Regions from separate parts of the Streptomyces sp. NPDC020192 genome, predicted to be linked through region 1. Evidence: riboswitches for the same ligand, from Rfam matches in the RefSeq annotation. Region 1 holds a riboswitch; the other holds the start of a gene.
What was found. A riboswitch is a leader RNA that binds a small molecule or an ion and turns the genes downstream of it on or off. The one in region 1 is predicted to bind glycine.
Positions count from the first base shown of each region.

Region 2: linked by a shared signal. The riboswitch ahead of gcvT (glycine cleavage system aminomethyltransferase GcvT) and the one ahead of gcvP (aminomethyl-transferring glycine dehydrogenase) in region 1 are both predicted to bind glycine.

Region 1 covers NZ_JBIRXG010000019.1:3,083-17,845, reverse strand. Annotated here, with positions in the region: gene modA (molybdate ABC transporter substrate-binding protein) at 1-413, shown strand, start outside; gene modB (molybdate ABC transporter permease subunit) at 410-1,270, shown strand; gene ACH47Z_RS31180 (ABC transporter ATP-binding protein) at 1,312-2,397, shown strand; gene ACH47Z_RS31175 (molybdopterin-binding protein) at 2,426-2,845, shown strand; gene gcvP (aminomethyl-transferring glycine dehydrogenase) at 2,906-5,791, opposite strand; glycine riboswitch at 5,966-6,060, opposite strand; gene ACH47Z_RS31165 (PRC-barrel domain-containing protein) at 6,180-6,551, shown strand; partial or broken gene ACH47Z_RS31160 (DNA polymerase IV) at 7,486-8,808, opposite strand; gene ACH47Z_RS31155 (MerR family transcriptional regulator) at 8,878-9,561, opposite strand; gene ACH47Z_RS31150 (bifunctional nuclease family protein) at 9,842-10,315, opposite strand; gene ACH47Z_RS31145 (MerR family transcriptional regulator) at 10,402-11,139, opposite strand; gene ACH47Z_RS31140 (FHA domain-containing protein) at 11,183-12,013, opposite strand; gene ACH47Z_RS31135 (DUF881 domain-containing protein) at 12,207-13,037, opposite strand; gene ACH47Z_RS31130 (small basic family protein) at 13,043-13,375, opposite strand; gene ACH47Z_RS31125 (DUF881 domain-containing protein) at 13,372-14,220, opposite strand; gene ACH47Z_RS31120 (sugar phosphate nucleotidyltransferase) at 14,424-14,763, opposite strand, start outside.
Region 2 covers NZ_JBIRXG010000008.1:49,211-63,973, forward strand. Annotated here, with positions in the region: gene glyA (serine hydroxymethyltransferase) at 24-1,289, opposite strand; gene gcvH (glycine cleavage system protein GcvH) at 1,294-1,680, opposite strand; gene gcvT (glycine cleavage system aminomethyltransferase GcvT) at 1,817-2,944, opposite strand; glycine riboswitch at 3,102-3,199, opposite strand; gene ACH47Z_RS17255 (AAA family ATPase) at 3,363-4,007, shown strand; gene ACH47Z_RS17260 (enhanced serine sensitivity protein SseB) at 4,097-4,888, shown strand; gene ACH47Z_RS17265 (enhanced serine sensitivity protein SseB C-terminal domain-containing protein) at 4,982-5,779, shown strand; gene ACH47Z_RS17270 (ABC transporter permease) at 6,164-7,162, shown strand; gene ACH47Z_RS17275 (ABC transporter substrate-binding protein) at 7,208-8,932, shown strand; gene ACH47Z_RS17280 (ABC transporter permease) at 9,023-10,033, shown strand; gene ACH47Z_RS17285 (ABC transporter ATP-binding protein) at 10,030-11,112, shown strand; gene ACH47Z_RS17290 (ABC transporter ATP-binding protein) at 11,124-12,416, shown strand; gene ACH47Z_RS17295 (M1 family metallopeptidase) at 12,517-13,908, shown strand; gene ACH47Z_RS17300 (trimeric intracellular cation channel family protein) at 13,956-14,615, shown strand; gene ACH47Z_RS17305 (alpha/beta hydrolase) at 14,524-14,763, opposite strand, start outside.

The sequences.
Region 1 (14,763 bases):
CCCTGCCGGGCAACCCGCACAAGGTGGCCTCGCTGAAGGACCTCACCCGGTCCGGCCTGAAGGTCGTGCTGTGCGACAAGACGGTGCCGTGCGGCGCCGCCGCGCAGAAGGCCCTGGACGCCGGCCACCTGAAGCTCACCCCGGCCTCCTACGAGCAGGACGTCAAGAGCGCCCTGACCAAGGTGGAGCTCAAGGAGGCCGACGCCGCCGTGGTCTACAAGACCGACGTGCACGCCGCTGGCGACAAGGTGCAGGGCGTGGAGTTCCCCGAGTCCGCCAAGGCGGTCAACGCCTACCCGATCGTCCTGCTGAAGAACGCGCCGAACGCCGCCGCCGCTCAGGCGTTCATCGCCCTCGTGCAGTCCGCCGAGGGCCAGAAGGTGCTGAGCGAGGCCGGGTTCCTCAAGCCGTGACCTCGTCTCTCGAGCCCGGCGCCGCGACCGGTCCCCGCACGGACCGGCCGCGGCGTCGCCGCGTCGGCACGGGGGGTCGGCTCGGGGTGCCGCTGCCGCTGCTGCTGCCGGGCCTGCTGGCCCTGGCGTTCCTGCTGCTGCCGCTGGTCGCGCTGGTCATCCGCGCGCCCTGGCGCAGCCTGCCGGACCAACTGGCCGGCACCGAGGTGTGGCAGGCGCTCCAGCTGTCCCTGGTCACCGCCACGGCGGCGACGGCCGTGAGCCTGGTCCTGGGCGTGCCGCTGGCCTGGCTGCTGGCCCGTACGGAGTTTCCCGGCCGGGGGTTCGTCCGGGCCCTGGTGACCCTGCCCCTCGTACTGCCGCCGGTGGTCGGCGGTGTGGCCCTGCTGCTCGCGCTGGGCCGCAACGGAGTCATAGGCAAGTGGCTGGACGCCTGGTTCGGGATCACCCTGCCGTTCACCAGCGCCGGGGTCGTGGTCGCGGAGGCGTTCGTCGCGATGCCCTTCCTGGTCATCAGCGTCGAGGGCACCCTGCGTGCGGCCGACCCGCGCTTCGAGGAGGCGGCGACCACACTCGGCGCGTCCCGCTTCACCGCGTTCCGCCGGGTCACCCTGCCGCTGATCGCCCCTGGCATCGCGGCGGGCGCGGTCCTCGCCTGGGCGCGTGCGCTCGGCGAGTTCGGCGCGACGATCACCTTCGCGGGCAACTTCCCCGGCCGCACCCAGACCATGCCCCTCGCGGTCTACCTCGCCCTGCAGAACGACCCCGACGCCGCCATCTCCCTCAGCCTGGTCCTGCTCGCGGTGTCGATCGCGGTGCTGGCGGGGCTGCGGGACCGTTGGATGACGGGAGCGTGAGCGTGGCGGCCGACCCGACGCATGTGCGAACGTACAGACCCATGACCGACATCGACGCCCCCCGAGCCGGCCTGCGAAAGGCGGGCGACGAGGGCCTCGACGCCCACCTCGTCGTGGACCGGGCCGCGTTCCGCCTCGACGTGACGCTCGCCGCCGCCCCCGGGGACGTCGTCGCGCTGCTCGGACCCAACGGCGCCGGCAAGACCACCGCCCTGCGCGCCCTGGCCGGTCTGGTCCCGCTGTCCGACGGCCATCTGCGGCTGGACGGCGCCTCCCTGAAGGGCACGCGCCCGGAGTCCCGCCCGGTCGGAGTGGTCTTCCAGGACTATCTCCTCTTCCCGCATCTGACCGCCCTCGACAACGTGGCCTTCGGACCGCGCTGCCAGGGCGCGTCCAAGGCCGAGGCCCGGGAGCGGGCCGCCGCCTGGCTGGACCGCATGGGCCTGGCCGACCACGCCCACGCCAAGCCGCGCCGGCTCTCCGGCGGGCAGGCCCAGCGGGTGGCCCTTGCCCGAGCCCTGGCGAACCGCCCCCGGCTGCTGCTCCTGGACGAGCCGCTGGCCGCCCTGGACGCCCGTACCCGCCTGGAGGTCCGGGCCCAGCTCCGCCGCCATCTGGCCGAGTTCGAGGCCGTCGCCGTGCTGGTCACCCACGACCCGCTGGACGCCATGGTGCTCGCGGACCGGCTGGTGGTCATCGAGCACGGCCGGGTCGTCCAGGAGGGCACCCCCTCCGACATCGCCCGCCACCCACGCACCGGCTACATCGCCCAGCTCGTCGGCCTCAACCTCTACCGGGGACAGGCGGACGGGCATGCCGTACGGCTCGACGCCGGGCCGTCCATCACGACCACGGAGGTCCTGTCCGGGCCGGTCTTCGTGGCGTTCCCGCCCGCCGCCGTCACCCTGTTCCGGGACCGGCCGACCGGCGCCAGCGCCCGGAACCTGTGGCGCTGCGAGGTCGAGGGACTGGAGCCGTACGGCGACCAGATCCGCGCCGACCTCACCGGCGAACTCCAACTGGCCGCCGACCTCACCACGGTCGCCGCCGCCGAGCTGGATCTGCACCCGGGTGCACCGGTCTGGGCGACGGTCAAAGCGGCACAGACGCACGCATACCCGGCCTGAACGCCCCCGCGCATTACGGTGTGGGGCCATGACCCTGAGCATCCGCAATCAGCTCCCCGGCACCGTCACCGAGGTCCGCCCCGGCGAGGCCATGGCCACCGTCAAGCTCCGGCTGGACGGTGGCCAGGACCTCACGGCGGCCATCACCGTGGAAGCGGCCCGCGACCTCCGCCTCACCGAGGGCACCGCGGTACGAGCCCTGGTGAAGTCCACCGAGGTCTCCCTCGCCACCGCCCCGGTCGGCCGGGTCTCGATCCGCAACCAGCTGCCGGGCACCGTCAGGGACCTGGCCACCGGCGCCGCCATGGCCACCGTGAAGATCGCCATCCGGGGCGGCGAACTGACCTCGGCCATCACCAAGGAGTCCGTCGCCGACCTGGGCCTCACCGCGGGCACCGAGGTCGTCGCCCTGATCAAGTCGACCGAGGTGGCGCTGGCGACGGCCTAGGCCCTGGACGCCCGGACATGCGGCAGGGCCCCGTCCGGAAACCGGACGGGGCCCTCTCACTCAGTCCTCGTACGCGTCCAGCGGCGGGCAGGAGCACACCAGGTTGCGGTCGCCGAAGGCCTGGTCGATACGGCGTACCGGCGGCCAGTACTTGTCGGCGGCCGAGACACCGGCCGGGAAGACGGCCTCCTCGCGGCTGTAGGCGTGCGCCCAGTCACCGCCGAGCGCGGCGGCGGTGTGCGGGGCGCCCCGCAGGGGGTTGTCCTCCGCCGGCCACTCGCCCGAGCCGACCTTCTCGATCTCCGCGCGGATGGCGATCATCGCATCGCAGAACCGGTCCAGCTCGCCCAGGTCCTCGGACTCGGTCGGCTCGATCATCAGCGTGCCGGCCACCGGGAAGGACATCGTCGGCGCGTGGAAGCCGTAGTCGATCAGGCGCTTGGCCACGTCGTCCACGCTCACGCCGGTCGCCTTGGTCAGCGGGCGCAGGTCGATGATGCACTCGTGCGCGACCAGGCCGCCGGGGCCGGTGTAGAGCACCGGGTAGTGCGGCTCCAGGCGCTTGGCGATGTAGTTCGCCGAGAGCACGGCGACCTGCGTGGCCCGCTTGAGGCCCTCGCCGCCCATCAGCCGGACGTACGCCCAGGAGATGGGCAGGATGCCCGCCGAGCCCCAGGGAGCCGCCGAGATCGGGCCCACGCCCGTCTCCGGGCCCGCGGCCGGCTGCATCGGGTGGTTCGGCAGGTACGGCGCCAGGTGCGAGCGCACCGCGACCGGGCCGACGCCGGGACCGCCGCCGCCGTGCGGGATGCAGAAGGTCTTGTGCAGGTTCAGGTGCGAGACGTCACCGCCGAAGTGGCCCGGCTTGGCGAGTCCGACCAGCGCGTTGAGGTTGGCGCCGTCGACGTACACCTGGCCGCCCGCCTCGTGCACCCGGGCGCAGATGTCGGCGACGTGCTCCTCGAAGACGCCGTGCGTCGACGGGTAGGTGATCATCAGCACGGCCAGCTCGTCGCGGTACTGCTCGATCTTGGCGCGCAGGTCCTCGACGTCGATCTCGCCGTCCTCGGCGGTCCTGACGACGACGACCTTCATGCCGGCCATCACGGCGCTGGCCGCGTTGGTGCCGTGCGCGGAGGACGGGATCAGGCACACGGTGCGCTGCTCGTCGCCGTTGGCCCGGTGGTAGCCGCGGACGGCCAGCAGACCGGCCAGCTCGCCCTGCGAGCCGGCGTTGGGCTGGAGGGAGACCTTGTCGTAGCCGGTGACCTCGGCGAGACGTTCCTCCAGCTCGCGGATGAGCGTGAGGTAGCCCTCGGCCTGCTCCGCGGGGGCGAACGGGTGCAGCCCGCCGAACTCCGGCCAGGTGACCGGCTCCATCTCGGTGGTCGCGTTGAGCTTCATGGTGCAGGAGCCCAGCGGGATCATGCCGCGGTCGAGCGCGTAGTCGCGGTCGGCGAGCTTGCGCAGGTAGCGCAGCATCGCGGTCTCGGAGCGGTGCTGCTGGAACACCGGGTGGGTCAGGTAGGCGTCGTTGCGCAGCAGCCCCTCGGGGAGGGCGTCGGCGGCGGTCGCGTCCAGCTCCTCGATGTCGCCCTTGACACCGAAGGCGGACCAGACGGCGTCCAGGGCGGCCCGCGTGGTGGTCTCGTCGCAGGCCGCGGAGACGTGGTCGGCGTCGACCGGGTACAGGTTGACGCCGTTCTCCCGGGCGGCGGCGACGACCTCGGCGGCCTTGCCGGGCACGCGCGCGGTGACGGTGTCGAAGAAGGCGCCGTGGACGAGCTCGACACCGCCGGCCTTCAGCCCCTCGGCGAGGATCGCGGCGTACCGGTGCGTGCGCCGGGCGATGGCCCGGAGCCCCTCCGGCCCGTGGTAGACGGCGTACATGCCGGCCATCACGGCGAGCAGCACCTGGGCGGTGCAGATGTTGCTGGTGGCCTTCTCGCGGCGGATGTGCTGCTCACGGGTCTGCAGCGCGAGCCGGTAGGCCTTGTTGCCGTCGGCGTCGACGGAGACGCCCACGAGCCGGCCGGGCAGGCTGCGCGCGAACTTCTCGTGTACGGCCATGTAGCCGGCGTGCGGACCGCCGAAGCCCATCGGCACGCCGAAGCGCTGGGTGGTGCCGACGGCGATGTCCGCGCCCAGCTCGCCCGGCGAGGTCAGCAGGGTGAGGGCCAGCAGGTCGGCGGCGATGGTGACCAGGGCACCCAGCTCGTGGGCCTGGTCGATGACCGGCTTGATGTCGCGTACGGCACCCGAGGCGCCCGGGTACTGGATCAGCACGCCGTTGATCTCGCGCGCGGCGATGTCGGCCGGGATGCCCTCGCTGAGGTCGGCGACGACGACCTCGACGCCGGTCGGCTCGGCACGCGTCTCGATGACGGCGATGGTCTGCGGCAGCGCGTCCGCGTCGACCAGGAACAGGCCCTTCTTGTTCTTGCCCATGCGCCGGGACAGCGCCATCGCCTCGGCGGCGGCGGTGCCCTCGTCGAGGAGGGAGGCACCGGAGGTGGGCAGCCCGGTCAGGTCGGCGACCATGGTCTGGAAGTTCAGCAGGGCCTCGAGCCGCCCCTGGGAGATCTCCGGCTGGTACGGCGTGTAGGCCGTGTACCAGGCGGGGTTCTCCATGACGTTGCGCAGGATGACGGGCGGGGTGAAGGTCCCGTAGTACCCGAGCCCGATCATGGAGCCGAGGACCTGGTTGCGGTCGGCGAGGGAGCGCAGCTCGGCGAGGACCGCCGCCTCGGTGCGGGCGCCCGGCAGATCGAGGGCGTCGGCGTTCTTGATCACGTCCGGGACCGCGGTGGCGGTGAGCTCGTCCAGCGAGCCGTAACCGACGTGCGCGAGCATCTTGGCCCGCGCCTCCTGGTCGGGCCCGATGTGGCGCTGCTCGAAGGGAATGCCTGCTTCGAGGTCGGAGAGCGGAATGCGATGGGCGGTCATTGCGGAGGCCTCCTGGTCTGACGCGACCTTCGAGGGGCACCACGGCGCGGGTACCCCGACGGCCTCCCCCTCTGTCATCTCAACCTGAGAGCTTCACCGGGCGCCCGAGGGTCCCGGCTTTCACCGTCGGTGAGGGCGGAAGCCGTCGACATCCGCCCTGCTTTCCAGAGTGACCTCGTCCGTGCGGTACGTGGGCCTGAGAGATTCCGGGGAGGATTTGCTCCTTCGGCGCCTCCGAAGAGCTCGGAGGACTCTCCCGCACGGGTTCAGCAGCCGACATCAGGTTACCAGCGAGGTCAACGGCCGAGCTCTCGAGTGGCCGCCTCCGTGAATGTGCTCTTTTGTAGTGCTTACGGATGAGTTGCGACCACGTGGAGGGAGAGGGACCGTGCTGACCGACATCGATCCGCGCAACCTGATCGGCCGCAAGGCGTTCGACCGCAACGGCGCCAAGATCGGCACTGTCGACGAGGTCTACCTGGACGACGCGACCGGCGTACCCGAGTGGGCGGCCATACGCACCGGCCTGTTCTCCCGCGACGCCTTCGTCCCCCTGGAGCCCAGTGAACTGGTCGAAGGCACCCTCCACGTCCCCTTCGACCGCGCCCTCATCAAGGACGCCCCGGACTTCGGCGTGGGCCGCCACCTCTCCCCCGAACAGGAACTCCAGCTCTACCACCACTACGGCCTCGACACGGCCCCACCCCCTTCGGTCCCGGACCGGGACTTCGGCAAACTGGCGGGTTCGGAGGAGTCCTGAACCCCCACCGGAAGCCAAGCTTCCTTCGAGTCTCGAGCTCCATCGGGAGCCTGCGCCTCGACCGGAACCCGAGCTTCGCCCGAAGCCTGGGGCTCATCGGGGACCTGAGGCTCGACCGGAGGCCGAGCTTCCCCCGAGGCCTGGGGCTCATCAGGGGGCTGGGCCACAACCAAAACCCGAGCCCCGCCCGAGACCCGACAACCATCAGAGGCTCGGCCCGCTACCGGAACCCGAGCTTCGCCCGAGACCTGGGCTCGCCAGAGGCCTGGGGCTCGACCGGAACCCGAGATTCATCCGAGACCTGAGCCTCATCGAGGGCCTGGGTCACGACCGGAGGCTGAGCTTCGCCCGAGGCCTGAGCCTCATCAGGGGTCTGAGTCTCGACCGGAACCCAAGCTTCCTCCGGGACCTGAGCCTCATCGGGGCCCTGAGTCTCGACCCGAGCCCGAGCCCCGCCCGAAGCCTGAACCTCGTCAGCGGCCCGGAGCTCAACTGGAACCCGAGATTCCTCCGAGGCTCGAGCTTCATCGGGGACCCGGGTCACGACCGGCGACTGAGCTTCGCTCAAGACCTGAGCGCCATCAGAGGCCCGGTCCGCTACCGGAACCCAAGCTTCCTCCGAGACCTGAGCCTCATCGGGGCCCTGAGTCTCCACCCGAGCCCGAGCCCCGCCCGAAGCCTGGACTCCATCGGGTCCCTGGGTCTCGGCCCGAACCTGAGCTTCGTCCGAGGCCACTTCATCCGAGGCACGGCCCTCGGCCCGAGCCCCGCCCGAGACCCAAGCCTCATCCGGGGCCTGAGCGTCGATCGGAATCCGAGTCCCGCCCGAGGCCTGTCCCCCGTTCCCGCCGCCCGCGTCCGGGGTCCGGGGCGGAGCCCCGTGTCGGTCACTGTGGGACCGACCGAGACGGGCGGGCGGGTGGGCAAAGACCGGAACCAACGGCAACGGCTCGGCAGACTCCAGCGCAGGATCCCCCACAAAAAACGTCCGCACTCGCCCCGGAGGGGACTGCGGCGTCTCGAACCGCACCGTCACCCGCCCCAGCCCACTCCCCTGCACCCACCCAGCCCCGTACTCGGCATGCCGCACATCCTGCCCGGCCCGCCACTGCCGCTCGACAGCCACCGTCCGCTCCGGAACGACCTCGGTCACACCGGCCTCCGGCTCCTCCGCCGGAGGCACGGGCATGGCCTGCGCGAACAGATCCTCCTGCGTGTAATCGGCCAGCCCGGAGACACCCACACCGAGCAGCCGTACCCCACCCGTGGTGTCCACGGAGTCCAGCAGCCGCCCCGCCGCCTCCCGGACGACCGCCGGATCGTCCGTGGGCCCGCGGAGCGTCTCGGAGCGGGTCAGGGTCGAGAAGTCGTACCGCCGCACCTTGAGCACGATGGTCCGCCCCGACAGCCCGGCCCCGCGCAGCCGTCCCACACACCGGTCGGCGAGCCGCTGCACCTCCAGCCCGATCCGCAGCCGGTCATGGATGTCCACGTCATACGTGTCCTCGACCGACACCGACTTCGCCTCACGCTCGGCGACCACGGGCCGGTCGTCACGGGCCAGCGCCATGGCGTACAGCGCGTGCCCGTGCGCCTTGCCTAGCAGCCGTACCAGCTCGTCCTCACCCGCCTCGGCCAGCTCCTCGACCGTGGTGATCCCGACCCGCCGCAGATGGTCCCCCGTGGCCGGCCCCACCCCCGGCAGGGTCCGCACCGGCATCGGCCCCAGCAGCGCCCGCTCGGTCCCCGGCTCGATGAGCACCAGGCCGTCCGGCTTGGCCTGCTCGGAGGCGATCTTCGCGACCATCTTGGACGCGGCGAGCCCCACCGACCCGGTGAGCCCAGTGACCGCCCGGATGTCCGCGCGCAGCTTGATCCCGGCCAGCCGCGCCGACTCCGCGTCCCAGGCCGTCCCCCCGGCCTCCAGATCCACGAACGCCTCGTCCAGGCTCAGCGGCTCCACCAGCGGCGACAGCTCCCGCAGCAGTGCCATCACCTGCTCGCTGATCGCCCGGTACAGCCCGAAGCGCGGCACCAGATACGCGGCGTTGGGCGCCAGCCGGCGGGCCTGGCCCATCGGCATCGCCGAGTGCACCCCGAAGACCCGTGCCTCGTACGACGCGGTGGCCACCACCCCGCGCGGCCCGAGCCCGCCCACGACGACCGCCTTTCCGCGCAGGCTCGGCTTGGATGCCTGCTCCACGGAGGCGTAGAAGGCATCCATGTCGAGATGGAGGATGGTCGGCGCACGTCTCACATCTCCGATGCTGCACCACGGCACTGACAATGCCCCGGCGCGGGAGGCCGATCGCGCGCGCTACGGCGGTCAGACCGCCCGGTTACGACGGCGTGCCAGCTCGTCCGCGGGGTTGTGCCCGACAAGCGTCTCGCCCGTGTCGACGCGCTCACCGTGCAACTGGGAGAGAGCGCTTTCCACGTCCCGCCACACCACACCGACGGCGATCCCGAAGATGCCCTGACCGCCCTGGAGCAGGGCGTGGACCTCGTCCGGGGAGGTGCACTCGTACACCGTGGCGCCGTCGCTCATCAGGGTCATCCGCTCCAGGTCACGGAAACCGCGTTCCCTGAGGTGCTGGACGGCCGTGCGGATGTTCTGCAGCGAGACCCCGGTGTCCAGGAACCGCTTCACGATCTTCAGGACGACCACGTCCCGGAAGCTGTACAGCCGCTGGGTGCCCGACCCGTAGGCGGGCCGCACGCTCGGCTCGACCAGGCCGGTGCGCGCCCAGTAGTCGAGCTGCCGGTAGGTGATACCCGCGGCCGCGCAGGCCGTGGGCCCGCGGTAGCCGATCTGTTCGGACGTCATCGACGCCGCCCCTCCGCCGTCCGGCACCACCGTCGGCCGCTGCGGAGCGTGATCGACCGGGCTGCTCGCTTGGGGGAACCCCCCGTTCGAACGCAGCTGAGAGCTCGAGGGAGGGTACGGACCGCTCTCCCCGAACCCGCGTCCGGGGGCACCCCCAGCCGTACCGTCGCCGCTGGTTCTCACGCCGACCTCCGTCCTTGACCTGCCGTCTCGACGGTAGGCAGTCACCAGGGGTGCGTCAACGATCGCCACACTCGGCACGCCGAGTGATAATCACCCAAGGAGTGGTTTCCCGTGTCCCACCGCGGGGAAAGGCTAGCCGAATGCGCTCGCGGGAAGCCCTGGGACGCTCTCAATGGCCGGTGGCAATTGCCCGCCCCACCGGCCGCGCGGGGTTCACGACAGCCGTCGTGCACCGCCCGTTCGTGGTCACCGATCGTCTGCCGTCGGTGGCCACGCGCGGTCACTGGCTGCTGGTGCCGAAGTCCTCGGGCGAGATCTGGTCGAGGAACTCGCGGAACTTCTCCACCTCGTCCTCCTGCTCGTCCGGGATGGCGATGCCCGCGTCGTCCAGCACCGTGTCACTGCCGTAGATCGGCGTCCCGGTGCGCAGGGCCAGCGCTATGGCATCGGAGGGACGGGCGCTGACCTCGACCCCGCTGGCGAAGACCAGCTCCGCGTAGAAGACGCCTTCCCGCAGGTCGGTGATGCGTACTTCGGTCAGCTCCTGGCCGACGGCCTCCAGCACGTCCTTGAACAGGTCGTGCGTCAGCGGTCGGGCGGGGGCCATGCCCTGCTGGGCGAAGGCGATCGCCGTCGCCTCCCCCGGCCCGATCCAGATGGGGAGGTAACGGTCGCCCCCCACTTCGCGCAGGAGCACGATCGGTTGGTTGGAGGGCATTTCGACCCGGACACCTACGACATCGAGCTCGTTCACACAGCAACCCTAGGCCGTGCCCGCTACGTTTGGGTAGTCGGGCCGGGAACAGGTGCCCGATCCGGCTTTCCGGCGGACCCCGGCCGTCAGGGCAGCCGCACGCCGAGAGCGGACTTCACCAGAGCCGTGTGCAGCTTCACCGCGAGCGCCGCCAGCTCCTTCGTACGGGCCTCGGCGAGTGCCCTGGTCTGGGGGTTGCGGTGGCGCTTGAGCGGGGCCACCACCTGGTCGACGAGCCCGGCCTCACGGTCGGCGGCGGCCTTCATCACCCGAAGATGGCGCGGCTCGATCCCGAACCGGCCCAGTTCGGCGACGAGCGCGGCCACGGTGACCGCCTCGGCGTCGTACGACCCGTCCGCCAGCGGAGCGATCAGCCCGTAGGACTCCCACTCCTTCAGTTCGCCCTCGTCGACGTCGGCCGCCGCCAGCAGTTCGGCCCTGCCGAGCCGGGCCACCGTGGGCCCAACCGGCAGCTCCTGAAGGTCCTCCGGGGTGCGCTGACGGCCGACGACGGGCAGCGCGACGGCCTCGCCCCGCTCCATGGCGTCCAGGTGCTCACGGATCACCTTGAGCGGCAGATAGTGGTCCCGCTGCATCCGCAGGACGTGCGCCAGCCGCTCGACGTCCCCGGCGCTGAACTTGCGGTATCCCGAAGGGGTCCGCTGCGGCTCGATGAGCCCCTCCGACTCCAGGAACCGGATCTTGGAGATGGTGACTTCGGGGAACTCGTCGCGCAGCACGTTCAGCACCGTGCCGATGCTCATCAGTCCACTGTCCCTGGCGGCGGTACCGCTTCCGGCACCGCCGCTCGGTGTTTGAAGCATGGACCTTCCCTGTGGTCCCCCCGGACACCGGTCCGGGGGTGGGTCAGATGCCCTGCCGGCTCGCGTAGAACACCAGCCGGTACTTGCCGATCTGCACCTCGTCGCCGTTCTGCAGGACGGCCTGGTCGATCGGCTCGCGGTTGACGTACGTGCCGTTCAGGCTGCCGACGTCGGCCACGGTGAACGAGCCGTCCGGCTGGCGGCGGAACTCCACGTGCCGACGCGACACCGTCACGTCGTCGAGGAAGATGTCGCTCTGCGGATGCCGGCCGGCCGTGGTCAGGTCGGCGTCCAGCAGGAAGCGGCTGCCCGAGTTGGGCCCCCGGCGCACCACCAGCAGCGCCGAGCCGAACGGCAGCGCGTCCACTGCGGCCTGCGCCTCGGGCGACAGCGTCGGGATCTGCGTCTGACCGGTGACCTCGGAGTCGTACGCCTCGAGACCGGAGATCGAGATCGTGGACGTCGTCTCGGAGGCGCGTTCCGGCGTCACTCCGGGACGCAGCGGCGCACCGCAGTTGGAACAGAAGCGGGCGTTCTCCGCGTTGCGGTTACCGCACCTCGTACACACCAGGACCGACATGGACGGATCCTCCTGCCGCGGCTGCCCCGCCGGGGCGTTGGACGCGTACGGGCCGGAGGCGAACCCTCCACCCGTACCTGAGGTCGACGGTTGCCCGAAACCTATGCCGCCGGACTGGGCAGGGTCAACCGACGCCCCGCCCTGGCCTCCGGAAATGTCACCGCCCGGACCAGCGACCTGGTCCCGGAACAGCGGGCGCTGGCCCTCCGCGTCAGGCTGGGCGCGATGACGAGCGGTCGCGTTCTCGCGCCCCTCTCGCGCGCTCTTGCCGAACAACTTCGCAAACAACTTCACGGGCGATTCCCCTTGACCGAAACAGACCCGCCCGTGGGGCAGGACGAACCCTGATTGCCTACACCGGCCGAGCCGGACATCTTCACAACGTCCGGATCCACCGGACAGTTTCCACCACGCACCACCTCTTCGATGCGCCGACCCCCCGCAACCTCATGCCCCTGCCGGACGTCCCCCATGCACCACCGGTTCACTAGGAGGACGACCGAGCGTAGTCAGGCCGCTTCGCCTGCCGCAAGGCGTCCACGACGATCTTGTCCGAGCCCTCGACCGTCACCGTGGCCTGCTCCTTCTCCAGGGTCTGCACCACTCCTCCCGGAATGTTCAGCGCCGGCTCCAGATCCTGCGGCCTGCCGATGACCTGGAAACGATAGGGAGCGTTGATCTTGTTCCCGTCGACGCTCACGCCGTTGCCGGAGTCCGCGAAGTACGTGTTCGCGACCACCCGCACCCCGTTGAGCTCGATCGCCTCGGCGCCGGCCGCGCGCAGCTCCTGGATCGCGTCGAGCAGCATGTCCGCCTTGACCATCCCCTTCGTGTCCTGGACCGTCATCGTGATGCCGGGACCCTGAGCCGCCACGGTGCCCGCCAGAATGCCGAGTTGCCGCTCCTTCTCGGCCGTCTGCCTGCGGGCCTCCGCCGCCTGGTCGGAGCTGCTCTGCAGCTCCTGGCGCTGCTTGTCGAGTCCCTGCTTCTCGTCCTCAAGACGCTGAGTACGCGAATCCAGTTCATCGAGGATGCGCACAAGATCTTCTTGCCGCGCGCCGCGCAGCGCGCTGTCGGTGTTGCTGTTGGACGCCACCTGCACGGCCAGGCCGAAGCCGAGGCCGAACAGCAGCAGGGCGACGATGAGTTGGGCCCGGGTGAAACGCGGCGGCCACAGCCCCTTGGCCAGCCGCTGCCTGCCGGTCACCGGGGCCTGGAGTCGCTCGGTTGCCTGTCCGGGCTCGGGCGCCGCGGGGGGCACCTCGGCCGGCAGCTCCTTGCGCAGCCTGTTCTCCGGCTGCTCTTTCGGCTCGCTCATGCCGGTCACGCCCGGAACACGTGGCGCCGGATCGCCGCGGCGTTGGAGAAGATCCGGATGCCGAGGACCACCACGACGCCCGTGGACAGCTGCGCGCCCACGCCCAACTTGTCGCCGAGGAACACGATCAGGGCGGCGACGACGACGTTCGACAGGAACGACACCACGAAGACCTTGTCGTCGAAGATCCCGTCGAGCATGGCCCGCAGGCCGCCGAAGACGGCGTCCAGCGCGGCGACGACGGCGATCGGAAGATAAGGCTCGACGACCGCCGGAACCTCGGGCCGGACCAACAGGCCGGCCACGACTCCCACGACGAGGCCCAGTACGGCGATCACGATGTGCCCTTCTCAGTCTTCTCGGTGCTCGGCTGTGCGGTACGGACGATCACACTCGGTGCGGCGGGCAACCGTACGTCGCCCTCGGTGGAGATGGTGGCGCGGATGCCGAAGTTCTCCTCCAGGGCATGCAGATACAGCCCGTCCGCGCCGTTCTGGAACCCCGTGCTCAACTTTTCGCCGTCCCCCACCGCCAGCACCGTGTACGGCGGCACCAGCGGCCTGTTGTCGACCAGTATCGCGTCTCCCGCGGCCCTGATCGCGGACAGGGCCGTCAGCCGCTGCCCGTTGATGGAGACGGCCTCGGCCCCGGACGCCCACAGGCCGTTGACCACGCGTTGCATGTCGCGGTCGCGCACCCGGCCGGTGTCGGAGAAACCGGAGGTCTCCCGCGGGCTGGTCGCGTCACCGCCGGTGCTGGCCTCCTTGGCATCGTTCACGACGAGCTTGACGCCCGGCCCGTGCACCTCGGTCGCGCCCGACAGGACGCCCACCAGATCCGCCTGTGCGCTGCCGCCGCTCGATTTCAGCGCGGCCCGCTGACGCGTGCTCACGTCGTCACGCAGCTTGTCGACGGTGCTCTGCAGCTTGTCCGCGCTCTTGGTCTCACTGTCGACGCGGTCGATCAGCTCCTGCCGCTCCTTGGCCACCACGGGCGCCGCCACGCGCGCCTGTGCCGCGCCGAGGGTCACGACCAGCGCGGCGAGGACGAGACCGCCCGCGAGGCCCAGCTTCGCCCTCAGTGTCCTGGGCAGCCCGCCCTCGCCCTGGGACGTCCTCCGGGCGGCGGCCTCGGCGTACCCGTCGTCGAGGCTGTGATCCATGACGTTGGTGATCAACGACATGGAGGCGTCCGGGCGCTGCGGTCGCGCAGGGTTGCTCCGAACGGGGGGTTGCTGCGGCATGCCGCACATCGTCGCATGTCGCGGGCAGTACCTCCGAATGGCCCCACCGACGTGCCGGACAGGCCCCCGTGGGGACACTTGTCCGGCACGCGCGCGTGCGCGGGTTCACACCTTCGGTTCGGTACGGCCCCGCTGTGCGGTCCTTACCGGCCGGCACTGTCCACGATGGCCGACCACTCGTCGAGCAGTCCCTGTGCGGAGGCGTCGTCGGGACCCTCGGCCCACAGATGGGTGACCGCCTCCGCCGGGTCGGGCAGCACCATCACCCAGCGCCCGTCCGTCTCCACGACCCGCACACCGTCGGTCGTGTCGACGAAGCGATCCCCGGCGGCCTCGACCACCCGCCGCATGACCAGCCCCTTCACGGCCCACGGCGTGGCCAGGTCCCGCTTGAGGACATGCGCCCGCGGGATCCGCGCGTCGATCTGGCTGAGCGTGAGCTGCGTCCGCGCGACCAGCCCGATCAGCCGTACGAAGGCCGCC
Region 2 (14,763 bases), on a different contig from region 1:
TCCCAGGGTGCCCCACCGGGGACTTACTTGGTCAGACCCGGGTACAGCGGGTGCTTGTCGGCGAGCGCCTTCACGCGCGCCTTGAGGGCCTCCGCGTCGTAGGACGGCTTCAGCGCCTGGGCGATCACGTCCGCGACCTCGGCGAAGTCCTCGGCCGTGAAGCCGCGGGTCGCGAGGGCGGGCGTACCGATGCGCAGACCCGAGGTGACCATCGGGGGACGCGGGTCGTTCGGGACGGCGTTGCGGTTGACCGTGATGCCGACCTCGTGGAGGCGGTCCTCGGCCTGCTGGCCGTCCAGCTCGGACTCACGCAGGTCGACGAGGATCAGGTGCACGTCCGTACCGCCGGAGAGCACGTTCACGCCGGCCTCGCGTGCGTCGTCCGCCGTCAGGCGCTCGGCGAGGATGCGGGCACCCTCCACCGTACGGCGCTGGCGCTCCTTGAAGTCCTCGCTCGCCGCGACCTTGAAGGACACCGCCTTGGCCGCGATCACGTGCTCCAGGGGGCCGCCCTGGAAGCCCGGGAAGACGGAGGAGTTCAGCTTCTTCGCGAAGGCCTGCTTGGCGAGGATGATGCCGCCGCGCGGGCCGCCGAGGGTCTTGTGGGTCGTGGAGGTGACCACGTCCGCGTGCTCGACCGGGTTCGGGTGCAGCCCGGCCGCGACCAGACCGGCGAAGTGCGCCATGTCGACCCACAGGTACGCCTCGACCTCGTCGGCGATCCGGCGGAACTCGGCGAAGTCCAGCTGCCGCGGGTACGCCGACCAGCCGGCGATGATCACCTTCGGACGGTGCTCCTTGGCGAGACGCTCGACCTCGGCCATGTCGACCAGGCCGGTCTCGGCGTCCACGTGGTAGGCGACCACGTTGAACTGCTTGCCGGAGAAGTTCAGCCGCATGCCGTGGGTCAGGTGACCGCCGTGCGCCAGGTCCAGGCCGAGGATGGTGTCCCCGGGCTGGGCCAGCGCGAACAGGGCCGCCTGGTTGGCGGAGGCGCCGGAGTGGGGCTGGACGTTGGCGTACTCGGCGCCGAACAGCTCCTTGATCCGGTCGATGGCGATCTGCTCGGCGACGTCGACGTGCTCGCAGCCGCCGTAGTAGCGGCGGCCCGGGTAGCCCTCGGCGTACTTGTTGGTCAGCACCGAGCCCTGCGCCTCCATCACCGCGAGCGGCGCGAAGTTCTCGGAGGCGATCATCTCCAGCGTGGACTGCTGGCGGTGCAGCTCGGCGTCGACCGCGGCGGCTATCTCCGGGTCCAGCTCGTGCAGCGGCGTGTTCAGGACGGTCATGCGGTTACGACTCCTCGCCGGTGGAAAAGGCGGTGTACTCGTCGGCGGAGAGCAGGCCGGACGGCTCCTCCGCCACGCGCACCCTGAACAGCCAGCCACCCTCGAAGGGGGCCGAGTTCACCAGCGACGGGTCCTCGACGACGTCCTCGTTGATCTCGGTGACCTCACCGGTGACCGGCGAGTACAGCTCGGAGACCGACTTGGTCGACTCCAGCTCACCGCAGTCCCCGCCCGCCGTCACGGTGGATCCGACCTCGGGGAGCTGGACGAAGACGACATCGCCGAGCGCGTTGGCCGCGTGCTCCGTGATGCCGACCGTCGAGACGCCGTCCTCGGCGGCCGACAGCCACTCGTGCTCCTTGCTGTAGCGCAGCTGCTGGGGGTTGCTCATGGCCTGAATTCTCCTGTACGCGCGGGAGTGCTGATGAAGGGGGACTGCGAAAACCGCTGGTGAACGGGCAAATGTGCGCAGGGTCACGTACCGCCACGGGACCGGGCCCGCGCCGGGACGCGCTCGCGCCCAGTCTCTACTTCTGGCGCTTGTAGAACGGCAGCGCCACGACCTGGTACGGCTCGTGGCTGCCTCGGATGTCCACGCCGACGCCCTCGGTGCCGGGCGCCGCGTGCGCCGCGTCGACGTAGGCCATGGCGATCGGCTTGCCCAGGGTGGGGGAGGGGGCGCCGGAGGTGACCTCGCCGATCACCGCGCCGCCGGCGACGACGGCGTACCCCGCGCGCGGCACCCGGCGGCCCTCGGCGATCAGCCCGACGAGCACCCGGGGCGGGTTCTGCTCGGCGCGCTCGGCGGCCTGCCGCAGCGCCTCGCGCCCGACGAAGTCGCCCTCCTTCTCGAACTTGACCACGCGGCCCAGCCCGGCGTCGAAGGGGGTGAGGGAGGTGGACAGCTCGTGCCCGTACAGCGGCATGCCCGCTTCCAGGCGCAGGGTGTCCCGGCAGGACAGGCCGCACGGCACCAGGCCGACGCCCTCGCCGGCCTTGGCCAGCGCCTGCCACAGCTCCACCGCGTGCTCCGGCTTCACGAACAGCTCGAAGCCGTCCTCACCGGTGTAGCCGGTGCGGGCGATGAGCGCCGGGACGCCGGCGACGGTGCCGGGCAGACCGGCGTAGTACTTCAGCCCGTCCAGGTCGGCGTCGGTGAGGGACTTCAGGATGCCGGGGGACTCCGGGCCCTGGACGGCGATCAGCGCGTAGGCGTCCCGGTCGTCGCGGACCTCGGCGTCGAAGCCGGCGACGCGCTCGGTGAGGGCGTCCAGGACCACCTGGGCGTTGGAGGCGTTGGCGACGACCATGTACTCGGTCTCGGCGAGCCGGTAGACGATCAGGTCGTCCAGGATGCCGCCGTCGGCCTGGCAGATCATGGTGTAACGGGCGCGGCCGACGCCGACGGAGGCGATGTTGCCGACCAGGGCGTGGTTCAGGAAGGCGGCGGCCTCGGCGCCGGTCACGGTGATCTCGCCCATGTGGGAGAGGTCGAACAGCCCGGCCTTGGTGCGCACCGCGACATGCTCGTCGCGCTCGGAGCCGTAGCGCAGCGGCATGTCCCAGCCGGCGAAGTCGGTCATCGTCGCACCGAGCGAGCGGTGCAGCGCGTCCAGCGCGGTATGACGCGGCTCAGTGGGTTCGGTACTGCTCATCGGTCGGTCGTCTCCCAGGGCAGGCAAGAACGGGCGAGGAACGTTCCTCCCCATCTGTCATCGGAACCTGAGAGGTTCGCCGGGACCGCCACAAGGACGATCGCGGCTTGCACCTTGGGTGGAGCCACTGTCACAGCGGCCCGCTTTTCAGATGTGCCTCGCCCGCGCGGTAACGGGGCCTGAGAGATTCAAGGGAGGGACTTGCTCCTTCGGCGCCCCAGCGAAGGCTGCTGGGGACTCTCCCGCGCGGATTCAAACGGCCGGTATGCAGTTGGCGGCCACATCATCGCACGCCGACCGGGCTTTTGTAACCGGCCTGTGGCAGGACGCGGACCTCACCGCCGACCTCCGTCAATTACCTTCTCTTTACGTTTCATGGGCATGCCTCTTACTGAATCGACTGGGGAGGACGATCACGGTGAACAGGACCTCGGTGTACGCCACCGCCACCAGCGGCATCGCGGTGCCGAAGCAGCCCTCCGCCCCGGCCCCCGTCGTCCGCGACCTGCGCGACCGGTCGGGCCGCGGCCCCCGTGCCCTGCTCTTCGGCGCCGAGGACCTGGTGGTGATCACGGGCCTGCCGGGCAGCGGCAAGTCGACCTTGATGCACCGAGCGGTGACCGGCCGGCGCATCGACTCCCAGGACGCCCGCGACCGCTGGGACGCCCGCGTCCCCCGTTTCATCCCCTACGCGCTCTACCGCCCGCTGGTCCGCCTCGCCCACTACGCCGCCCTGCGCCGGGCCCTGCGCGGTGGCGAGGGCGTGGTCGTGCACGACTGCGGCACGCAGCGCTGGGTGCGCGGCTGGCTCGCCCGCGAGGCCCGCCGCAGGGGCGGCACCCTGCACCTGCTCCTGCTCGACGTGGCCCCCGAGACGGCCCGCGAGGGCCAGCGCGAGCGCGGCCGGGGCGTCTCCCGCTACGCCTTCACCCGCCACCGCCGTACGACGGCCCGCCTGCTCGCCGCGGTCGAGCGCGGCGAGCTGCCCGCGGGCGTCGGCTCCGCGACCCTGCTGGACCGCTCGGCGGCGGACGCTTTGCACCGGATCACCTTCGCCGGATGAGGGGAGTGTGTTCACACGGTGAGGGGACTGTCACAGGTACCCGCTAGCCTTCATGGTCACAGCAGTGGTTCCCAGCAGGCGGTAGGCAGATGGACTTCCCGGCGGACTTTCCCGCGGACTTCCCGGCACAGACGCACCCCCACCCGCACGGCGGTTGGCCCGGCAACGAGCTGGAGGAGGTGCTCTCGGCCTCCCTCGGCATACCGGCCGCGGCCGGCCGGATCATCGAGGTGCTGGGCCGCAGCTTCCTGTGGATCCCGCTGCCCAACGGCGGCGGCCCCGGCAGCGGCCCGCTCGACCTGCCCACGCTGGAGCTCGACGGCCAGGCCTACGTCCCGGTGTTCAGCTCCGAGGAGCAGCTGCGCCAGGCGGCCGGCTCCCACATGGCGTACACCATCGCCCCGGCCGTGGAGTTCGCCCGCGGCCTGCCCGCGCAGGTCGGCATCGCCGTGAACCCCGACGCCCTGGTCGGCGTCCCGCTCCCGCCGGCCGCGGTGGCCGAGCTGTGCCGCGCGGGCCGCACCGAGCTGGACGGCCCGGACACCGGCGGCCGGGTCCGCCTCTTCGAGCCCGACTGGCAGGACGACCCGGTCGACTTCCTCTCCGCCGCGTCCGCCGAGTTCGCCGGGACCGGCGTGGTCCGCACCGCCCGCCGGTGCCTGGCCGCCATCGAGACGGACGACCCGGTGATGTTCGTTGGCGTGGAACTCTCCCAGTGGGACGGCGACCTCCGCACCCGCCCCCTGGACGCCCTGGGCCGGGCCCTGGGCAAGGTCCCGGTCGCGTGGCCGGTCAGCCTGGTCCTCCTGGACGTGACGGACGACCCGGTGGCCACCTGGTTGAGGGCGAACGTCAGGCCCTTCTATCAGTACGGCCACTAGTTGCCGACGGAGGGGCGGCGGACCTGAGGGCCCCGAGCCCGTAGGCGAATAAGCTGTCCCCAACACGGGGCACTGCACAGAAGGGCACGACAGGTGAGCGCGAGCCACAGCGGCAGCGTCGGCGGCGGGGTGGAAAATGCGCTGCGCCAGGTCACGCCCGGACGCTACGACGCCTACGAGGCCCTGCTGCGCGCCCTCGCCACCCCCTCCTCCGGCCAGATCTGGATGCTGCTCTGGCACGGCCAGGCCGGCTCCCCGGACGCCCAGTACGGAAACATGGAGGTCGACGGCTTCCAGTACGCCCCCTGCGTCACCTCCGCCCAGGAGCTGTCGGCCAGCGGCTGGAACCGGTCGTACGAGGTCGTCGACGGCCTCGACGTGGCCCGCACCCTCTACTCCGACCACTACGGCCTCTGGCTCAACCCGCACGCCCCGGGCGGCGGCGTCGGCATCCCCTGGCTGGACCTGCGCCGCATCGCCACCGGTCTGGACCGCCAGCCCGCGGGTCCCCTCCGGCTCACCGAACCCGGCGTCGAGATCCCGCAGTTCTACGCCCTGCTCGCGCAGAACGCCCACCGCACCCAGGCCCTGCGCTCCCTGCGCCGCGCCTGGGTGCAGCCCGCGCTCGGCGCGCCGTACCTGGCGATCGGCCTCGACGTGTACGACACCTCACCGGCCGCCGTCGACTCGGTGCGCGCGATGATGCAGCAGTCCATCGGCGCCGTCCCCGAGGGCCTGCCGGTGTCGACGGTCGCGATGACCGACGACTACGACCCGGTCGTGATGTGGATGCGGGCCAACGCCCGCCCGTTCTACGACCGCGAGGCCCACGCGGCACCGGCGCCGGCGGCCGGCCCCGGCTATGGGTACACGAGCCCACGGCCCTACTGAGTCACCCCCAAATGGCCGGAAATGTGACACCGGTCACCATTGCGTGGCTCGGCTCGCAACTGCCTCGTATGTCCATCCGGTTCGAACTCGGGTGTCCTCGATGTCCATGTCCGGCAGGCGGCCCTCGCTGTTCGGATAACGGAATCCCCTAGGCGGCATCACGTTTACGCATACTTTCTCCATCAGATCTGGCGCGTGATCTAGAGCGCGTTGAAGACTCGCCTCTCAAGACGCGAGGCCATCGATCCTGTGATCGAACCAGTCACAGGAACAGCTGGATCTCTGGGCCGTCACCCACGTGCGGCCGGCGCAGGTAAGTGAACCAAGCCGCCCACAGCGGCGGACAAAGGCCGGTCACCACCGGCGAGAGGGGTCAGGTCAACTGTGACCGCACCGATCGAGACCACCGGGGCAGAGGCCGGCGCGCCGCCCGAGTCCGTGCTCGCCGGGGCCAAGAAGAGCCAGATCGAAGGGCGTTCTCTCAGTCAGATCGCCTGGACCCGGTTCAAGCGGGACAAGGTGGCCGTGGCGGGCGGGGTCGTCGTCATCCTGCTCGTGCTGATGGCGGTGCTCGCCAAGCCGATCGAGTGGATCTTCGGGCTGGACCCGGACAAGTTCCACCAGGACCTCATCGACCCGGCGCTCCTCGCGCCCAAGGGCGGCTTCGGCGGCATGAGCTGGTCCCACCCGCTGGGCCTGGACCCGCAGTACGGCCGCGACATGCTCGCCCGCATCATCGACGGTTCGTGGGTCTCCCTCCTGGTCGCCGGTGGCGCCACCCTCCTCTCGGTGGTCATCGGTACCGTGCTGGGCGTCGTGGCCGGCTACTACGGTGGCTGGGTCGACAGTCTCATCAGCAAGCTCATGGACACCTTCCTGGCCTTCCCGCTGCTGCTGTTCGCCATCGCCATCTCAGCTTCGGTGCAGGACGGCTTCTTCGGGCTCAACGGCCTGCCGCTGCGGATCTCCGTGCTGATCTTCGTGATCGGCTTCTTCAGCTGGCCGTACATCGGGCGTATCGTGCGCGCTCAGACGATGACCCTGCGCAGGCGGGAGTTCGTCGAGGCCGCCACCAGCCTGGGAGCCCGCGGCCCGTACATCCTGTTCCGGGAACTGCTCCCCAACCTCGTCGCGCCGATCCTCGTCTACTCGACGCTGATCATCCCGACGAACATCCTCTTCGAGGCCGCGCTGAGCTTCCTCGGAGTCGGCATCGCTCCGCCGCAGGCCTCCTGGGGCGGCATGCTCAGCAACGCCGTGGATCTCTACACCGCAGATCCGCAGTACATGTTCGTGCCCGGACTGGCGATCTTCATCACCGTCCTGGCCTTCAACCTGCTGGGTGACGGGCTGCGTGACGCGCTCGACCCTCGCAGCAAGTGATCCATCGATAGAGGGGCTTTCCACAACGTGAAGACGAGAAGGGTTATGGCCGCCGTGGCGTCGGTCACGGTGCTGTCCCTGGGCGCGGCCGCGTGCGGCGGCGGGGGCGGCAAGAGCAGCAGTGGCGGCAACGGAACAAAGGACGCGGCGCTGGACTCCATCGTCAACGCGTCGAGCAAGAAGGGAGGTACGGTCACGCTGGAGGACTCCGACGTGCCGGACTCCCTGGACCCGGGCAACACCTACTACGGCTTCGTGCAGAACTTCTCGCGCCTGTACGCGCGGACGCTCGTCACGTTCAAGCCGGCCGCCGGCAAGGACGGCCTCACCGTCGTCCCGGACCTCGCGACGTCCCTCGGCACGCCGAGCCCGGACGCCAAGACCTGGACCTACCACCTGCGTCCGGGCCTGAAGTACGACGACGGGTCCCCGATCACGTCCAAGGACGTCAAGTACGCCATCGAGCGCTCCAACTTCGCGCCCGAGGCCCTGTCCAACGGCCCGACGTACTTCAAGTCGTACCTGCAGGGCGGTGACAAGTACCAGGGCCCCTACAAGGACAAGAAGGGCCTGGACTCCATCGCCACCCCGGACGACAACACGATCGTCTTCCACCTGAACCAGCCGTTCGCCGACTTCGACTACCTGGCGACCTTCTCCCAGACGGCCCCCGTGCCGCAGGCGAAGGACGACGGCGCGAAGTACGTCCAGCACATCGTGTCCTCCGGCCCCTACAAGTTCGCGTCGTACCAGGAGGGCGCCAGCGCCAGCCTCGTCCGCAACCCGAACTGGGACCCGAAGACGGACCCGATCCGCAAGGCGCTGCCGGACAAGATCGACGTCAAGTTCAAGGTCAACCCGGTCTCGATCGACAACGACCTGCTGGCCGACAAGATCACGGCCGACATCGCCGGCGCCGGTGTGCAGCCGCAGACCCAGCCGAAGATCCTGAGCGGCAAGTACGCCAAGGAGACGGACAACTCCTACGCGGGCGCGACCTCGTACATGGCGCTGAACCAGCACGTCGCGCCGTTCGACAACGTCCACTGCCGCAAGGCTGTCCAGTGGGCGGTCGACAAGCAGTCGGCGCTCGACGCCATGGGTGGTGCGCCGAAGGGTGACGTCGCCAGCACGCTGCTGCCGCCGAGCGTCAACGGCTACACCAAGTTCGACGAGTACCCGACCCCGGGCAACAAGGGCGACGTGGCCAAGGCCAAGGACGAGCTGAAGCAGTGCGGCAAGCCGAACGGCTTCTCCACCACGCTGACGGCCCGTTCCGACCGTCCCGCCGAGGTCGCGGCCGCCACGGCCATCCAGAACTCGCTGAAGGCCGTCGGCATCAACGCCGACATCAAGCAGTTCCCCGCCGGTAAGTACTTCTCCAACTTCGCCGGTGTCCCGAGCTACGTCCACGACCACAAGCTCGGCATGATGATGACCGCGTGGGGTGCCGACTGGCCCACGGGCTACGGCTTCCTGGACCAGATCGTCGACGGTTCGGCCATCAAGCCCTCGGGCGGCAACAACCTCAGCGAGCTGAACGACCCGAAGATCAACGCGGCGCTCAAGGCCGCCATCTCCAACACCGATGCCGCCGCCCGCACCAAGGCGTGGGGTGACATCGACAAGATGGTGCAGGACAACGCCTCGATCGTCCCGCTCGTCTACCGCAAGAACCTGCTGATCAGGCCCACGTCCGCGACCAACGTCACGGTCACGCAGGCGTACCTCGGCATGTACGACTACCTGCTGATGAGCTCCTCGAAGTAACAGCAGGCCGGATACCCCTGAAAGGCAGGTGAAGGCACCGGGTGGCCGGGGCGGACACACACCGCCCCGGCCACCCGGAGCCGCACAGCTGTGGCTGCGTACATCATCCGACGCGTCTTCGGCGCATTGGTACTGCTGCTGGTGGTCAGCGCAGTCACCTTCGCCATCTTCTTCCTGGTCCCCCGTCTGGGCGGCCAGACAGCCACCCAGCTGGCCACCCAGTACGTCGGCAAGGACGCCAACCCCGAGTCCATCGCCGCGATCAAGCACAACCTGGGTCTCGACCAGCCCATCTACGTTCAGTACTGGGACTACATCAAGGGCCTGTTCGTGGGCGCCGACTACAAGTTCGGCCCCGACGCGACGCACTGCAGCGCCCCCTGCTTCGGGTACTCCTTCAAGAGTCACGTCGAAGTCTGGCCCCAGCTCCAGCAGCGCATCCCGGTCTCCTTCTCGCTGGCCGTCGGCGCGGCGGTGATCTGGCTGATCTTCGGTGTGACGACCGGTGTCATCTCGGCGCTCCGCAAGGGCAAGCCGGTGGACCGCATCTCGATGTTCATCGCGCTCGCCGGCGTCTCCCTCCCGATCTTCTTCACCGGCCAGGTGATGAACGCGTTGTTCGTCTACCAGTGGCCCATCTGGGACAGCACGGACTACGTGCCGTTCACCCAGAACCCGGCCGACTGGGCCTGGCACCTGCTGCTGCCCTGGATCAGCCTCGCGTTCCTCTTCTCCGCCACCTACGCCCGGCTCACCCGGGCGGGCATGCTGGAGACGATGAGCGAGGACTACATCCGGACGGCACGTGCCAAGGGCCTCAAGGAGGCCGTCGTCGTCACCAAGCACGGGCTGCGTTCCACGCTCACCCCGATCGTGACCATCTTCGGCATGGACTTCGGCACCCTCATCGGTACCGCGGTGCTCACCGAGACGGTCTTCTCCCTGCAGGGTGTCGGCGCGTACTCCATCCAGGCCATCAAGGACAACGACCTGCCCATCGTGATGGGCGTGACCCTGGTCGCCGCGTTCTTCATCGTCTTCTGCAACCTCGTCGTCGACCTGGTGTACGCAGCCATCGACCCCCGCGTGAGGTACTCGTGAGCAAGCTCGACAAGGCGGCGCTCGGCGAACCGGCCGGCTCCGCCCCCTCCGACGCCGACGACGCGTTCCTCTCCGTACGCGATCTGCGTATCCACTTCAACACCGACGACGGCCTGGTCAAGTCGGTGGACGGAGTCAGCTTCGACGTGCAGCGGGGCAAGACCCTGGGCATCGTCGGCGAGTCCGGTTCCGGCAAGTCCGTCACCTCGCTCGGCGTGATGGGCCTGCACCGTCAGGCCAACGCCCGGGTCTCCGGCGAGGTGTGGCTGGACGGCCAGGAACTGATCGGCGCCGACCCGGACGAGGTCCGGCGGATGCGTGGCCGCAAGATGGCGATGATCTTCCAGGACCCGCTGTCCGCCATGCACCCCTACTACACGGTCGGGGCGCAGATCGTCGAGGCCTACCGGGTCCACCACAAGGTCAGCAAGAAGGTCGCCAAGCAACGGGCGATCGAGATGCTGGACCGCGTGGGCATCCCGGAGCCGGCCAAGCGCGTCGACGGCTACCCGCACGAGTTCTCCGGTGGTATGCGCCAGCGCGCGATGATCGCGATGGCGCTGGTGAACAACCCCGAGCTGCTCATCGCCGACGAGCCGACCACCGCTCTGGACGTCACCGTCCAGGCGCAGATCCTGGACCTGATCCGGGACCTGCAGAAGGAGTTCGGCTCCGCGGTCATCATGATCACGCACGACCTCGGTGTGGTCGCCGAGATGGCCGACGACCTGCTGGTCATGTACGGCGGCCGGTGCGTGGAGCGCGGGCCGGCCGAAGAGGTCTTCTCCGCGCCCCGCCACCCCTACACCTGGGGCCTGCTCGGCTCGATGCCGAGGCTGGACCGGGAGGACACCGACCGGCTCATCCCGGTCAAGGGCTCCCCGCCCTCCCTCATCAACGTCCCGTCCGGCTGTGCCTTCAACCCGCGCTGCCCGTACGCGGACATCCCGAAGGACAACGTCACCCGCACGGTCCGGCCCGAGCTGACCGAGGTCGGCAGCGGACACTGGGCGGCCTGCCACATGACGCAGGAGCAGCGGGAGCGTATCTGGACCGAAGAGATTGCGCCGAAGCTGTGAGCGACGAAAAAGTGAGCATCCCCGCGCAGAGTGAAGGTGCCGCCACCGAGGAGGCCGCCGTCTCCGACGGCGAGATCCTGCTGAAGGTGACCGGGCTCCAGAAGCACTTCCCGATCCGCAAGGGCCTGCTGCAGCGGCAGGTCGGGGCGGTGCGCGCCGTCGACGGCATCGACTTCGAGGTGCGCAAGGGCGAGACCCTGGGCGTCGTGGGCGAGTCCGGCTGTGGCAAGTCGACCATGGGCCGGCTGATCACCCGGCTGCTCGAACCGACCGCCGGCACGGTGGAGTTCGAGGGCAAGGACATCACGCACCTCGGCGTCGGCGGGATGCGTCCGCTGCGCCGCGACGTGCAGATGATCTTCCAGGACCCGTACTCGTCGCTGAACCCGCGCCACACCATCGGCACCATCGTCGGCGCGCCCTTCAAGCTCCAGGGCGTCGAGCCCGAGGGCGGCATCAAGAAGGAAGTGCAGCGGCTGCTGTCGGTGGTCGGCCTCAACCCCGAGCACTACAACCGCTATCCGCACGAGTTCTCCGGCGGTCAGCGCCAGCGCATCGGCATCGCCCGCGCGCTGGCCCTGAAGCCGAAGCTGGTCGTCGCGGACGAGCCGGTCTCCGCGCTGGACGTGTCGATCCAGGCGCAGGTCGTGAACCTGCTGGACGACCTCCAGGAGGAGCTGGGCCTGACGTACGTGATCATCGCGCACGACCTCTCGGTCGTCCGGCACGTCTCGGACCGGATCGCGGTGATGTACCTCGGCAAGGTCGTGGAGCTCGCCGACCGGGACTCGCTGTACAAGGCGCCGATGCACCCGTACACCAAGGCGCTCATGTCCGCGGTGCCGATCCCGGACCCGAAGCGGAAGAACGCCAAGAGCGAGCGGATCCTGCTCAAGGGCGACGTTCCCTCGCCGATCGCGCCGCCGAGCGGCTGCCGCTTCCACACCCGGTGCTGGAAGGCGACGGAGATCTGCAGGACGACCGAGCCGCAGCTCGTCGAGCTGCGCCCCGGCCAGCGGGTCGCCTGCCACCACCCGGAGAACTTCGCGGACCAGGCCCCGCAGGACACCGTCCTGCTGACCGCCGCGAAGGAGGCCGCCGAGCTGGTCGCCGACGAGGTCCTCGCGGAGTCGGCGGAGACGTCGGCGGCGGTGGCGGCGGAACTGGCCGAGGAGGCTGCCGAGGAGACCTCGGAGGAGGCGACTGCGGAAGAGACGACCGCGGAGGCCACCGAGGCCTCTGAGCCGGCCTCCGAGGAGGAGACCCCCGGGGCCCCCGAGACCCAGGAGTCAACCGACAAGTAGCACATGACAACTGGGCAAAGTCATGTACATGCCTGAACGGGAGAGTGCAGAGTCGTCCGTGTCCGACCACTGATCGGTACACGCTCGAAAGGGACGACGCATGGCACTCTCCCGTTCGGCACGTCTGGGGGCTGTCGCGACCGCGGCGGCCTCCTTCCTGCTCATCGCCGCCGCTCCCGCCCCCACTCCGGGCGCCCCCGGCATCGGCGACCCCTACTTCCCGAACCTCGGCAACGGCGGCTTCGACGCCCTGCACTACGGCCTCGACATCGCCTACGCCCCGGACACCGGCCGTCTGGACGGCCGTACGACGCTCACCGCACGCGCCACCCAGAACCTGTCCTCCTTCGACCTCGACCTCCAGCAACTGGACGTCAGCGGCGTCGAAGTGAACGGCAGACGGGCCGAGTTCACGCGCACCGGGGACGAGATCGTCGTCACCCCGCGCCACAGCGTCGCCCGGGGTCGGGACTTCACCGTCACCGTCACCTACGGCGGGATACCCCAGCCCCTCAGCGGGCCCATCGTGTTCGGCTCCAAGTACGGCTGGATGAAGACCTCCGACGGCGTCTTCGTGGCCTGTGAGCCCAACGCCGCCTCCACCTGGTTCCCGTCCAGCGACCACCCCTCCGACAAGGCCACCTACGACATCCGGATCAAGGCACCCGAGGGCCTCACCGCCGTCTCCAACGGCCGGCTGGTGTCGACGTACGACAAGGACGGCTCGACGTACACCCACTGGCGCGAGTCGAAACCGATGGCGACCTATCTCGCGACCGCCACCATCGGGAAGTTCGACGTGCGCACCGGGCGGACCCCCGGCGGCATTCCGATCTACGTCGCGATCGACCCGGTGCTGAAGAACAGCAACAGCGTCGACGTCTACGCCGTCACCGCCGCCGCCACCGACTACTGGTCGCAGGTCTTCGGGCCTTACCCGTTCGAGGAGACCGGCGCGATCGTGGACGACATGCCCGAGGCCGGTTTCTCGCTGGAGGTGCAGAGCAAGCCCGCCTATTCGGCCGTGCGCAACGAGACGACCATCGTGCACGAACTGGCCCACCAGTGGTTCGGCGACTCGGTGAGCGTGGCGCGGTGGAGGGACATCTGGCTCAACGAGGGATTCGCCACCTACGCCCAGTGGCTGTGGGCCGAGCACCAGGGGACCAGGCCGGCGCACGATTCCTTCCTGGCCGCGTACAACGCCCGCCCTGCTGACAACGCCTTCTGGCAGATCAAGGTCGCCGACCCGCAGCGCGACACCATGTTCGCCTCAGCCGTCTACCAGCGCGGCGCGATGACGCTCCAGATGCTCCGGGAGCGCATCGGCGACAGGGCCTTCTTCCGGCTGCTGCCCGCCTGGACGAAGCTCCACCGGTACGGCAACGCGGACACTGCCGACTTCATCCGCCTCGCCGAGCGCGTCAGCGGGCAGAACCTGGACGGCCTGTTCCAGACCTGGCTGTTCACCCAAGGGAAACCCGCCCTGTGAGCCTGGCTTTGTAAGGTTCACGCCCTTCGAAGGGTGAGAATGTAGGGGTGCAGCTCCAGCCTCTCTTCACCCCCTCCGTCCAGCACACGCTGGATGTCATCGGCATCTTCGTGTTCGCGATCTCCGGCGCGCTGCTGGCCGTCCGGAAGAACTTCGACGTGTTCGGCATCGCCGTCCTCGCCGAGGTCACCGCGCTGGGCGGAGGGCTGTTCCGCGACCTGGTCATCGGGGCCGTCCCCCCGGCCGCCTTCACCGATCTCGGGTACTTCCTCACCCCGCTCGTCGCCGCGCTCGTCGTCTTCTTCCTGCATCCGCACGTGGAGCGGATCCAGGCGGCGGTGCTCGTCTTCGACGCGGCCGGCCTCGGCCTGTTCTGTGTCAGCGGTACGACGAAGGCGTACAGCTACGGCCTCGGCCTGACCGCGTCGGCGACGCTGGGCCTCGCCACCGCCGTCGGCGGCGGCGTGCTGCGGGACGTGCTCGCCAACGAGGTGCCCTCACTGCTTCGCTGGGACCGCGATCTGTACGCGGTCCCAGCGATCGTGGGCGCCACAATGGTGGTGCTGTGCATCCGTTACGGCGCCCTGACCCCCCTCACCAGTGGGCTCGCGGTCGTCACGGCTTTCGCGCTCCGCCTGCTCGCGATGCGCTTCCACTGGCGAGCTCCGCGTGCGTGGAACCGCCGGACGACGGTGTCAGAGGACTGAGCGGGGTGGACGCGGAGGTGTGCCCGGGGGCGCTGTGCCCCGTCAGCTCCATGGTCAGCCACTCGAACACCGTGGGCACCTGCGGCCGCCACAGCGCCATCGAGTGCCCGCCCGCGCTGCGCGGCAGGAACACCACCCGCACATACGT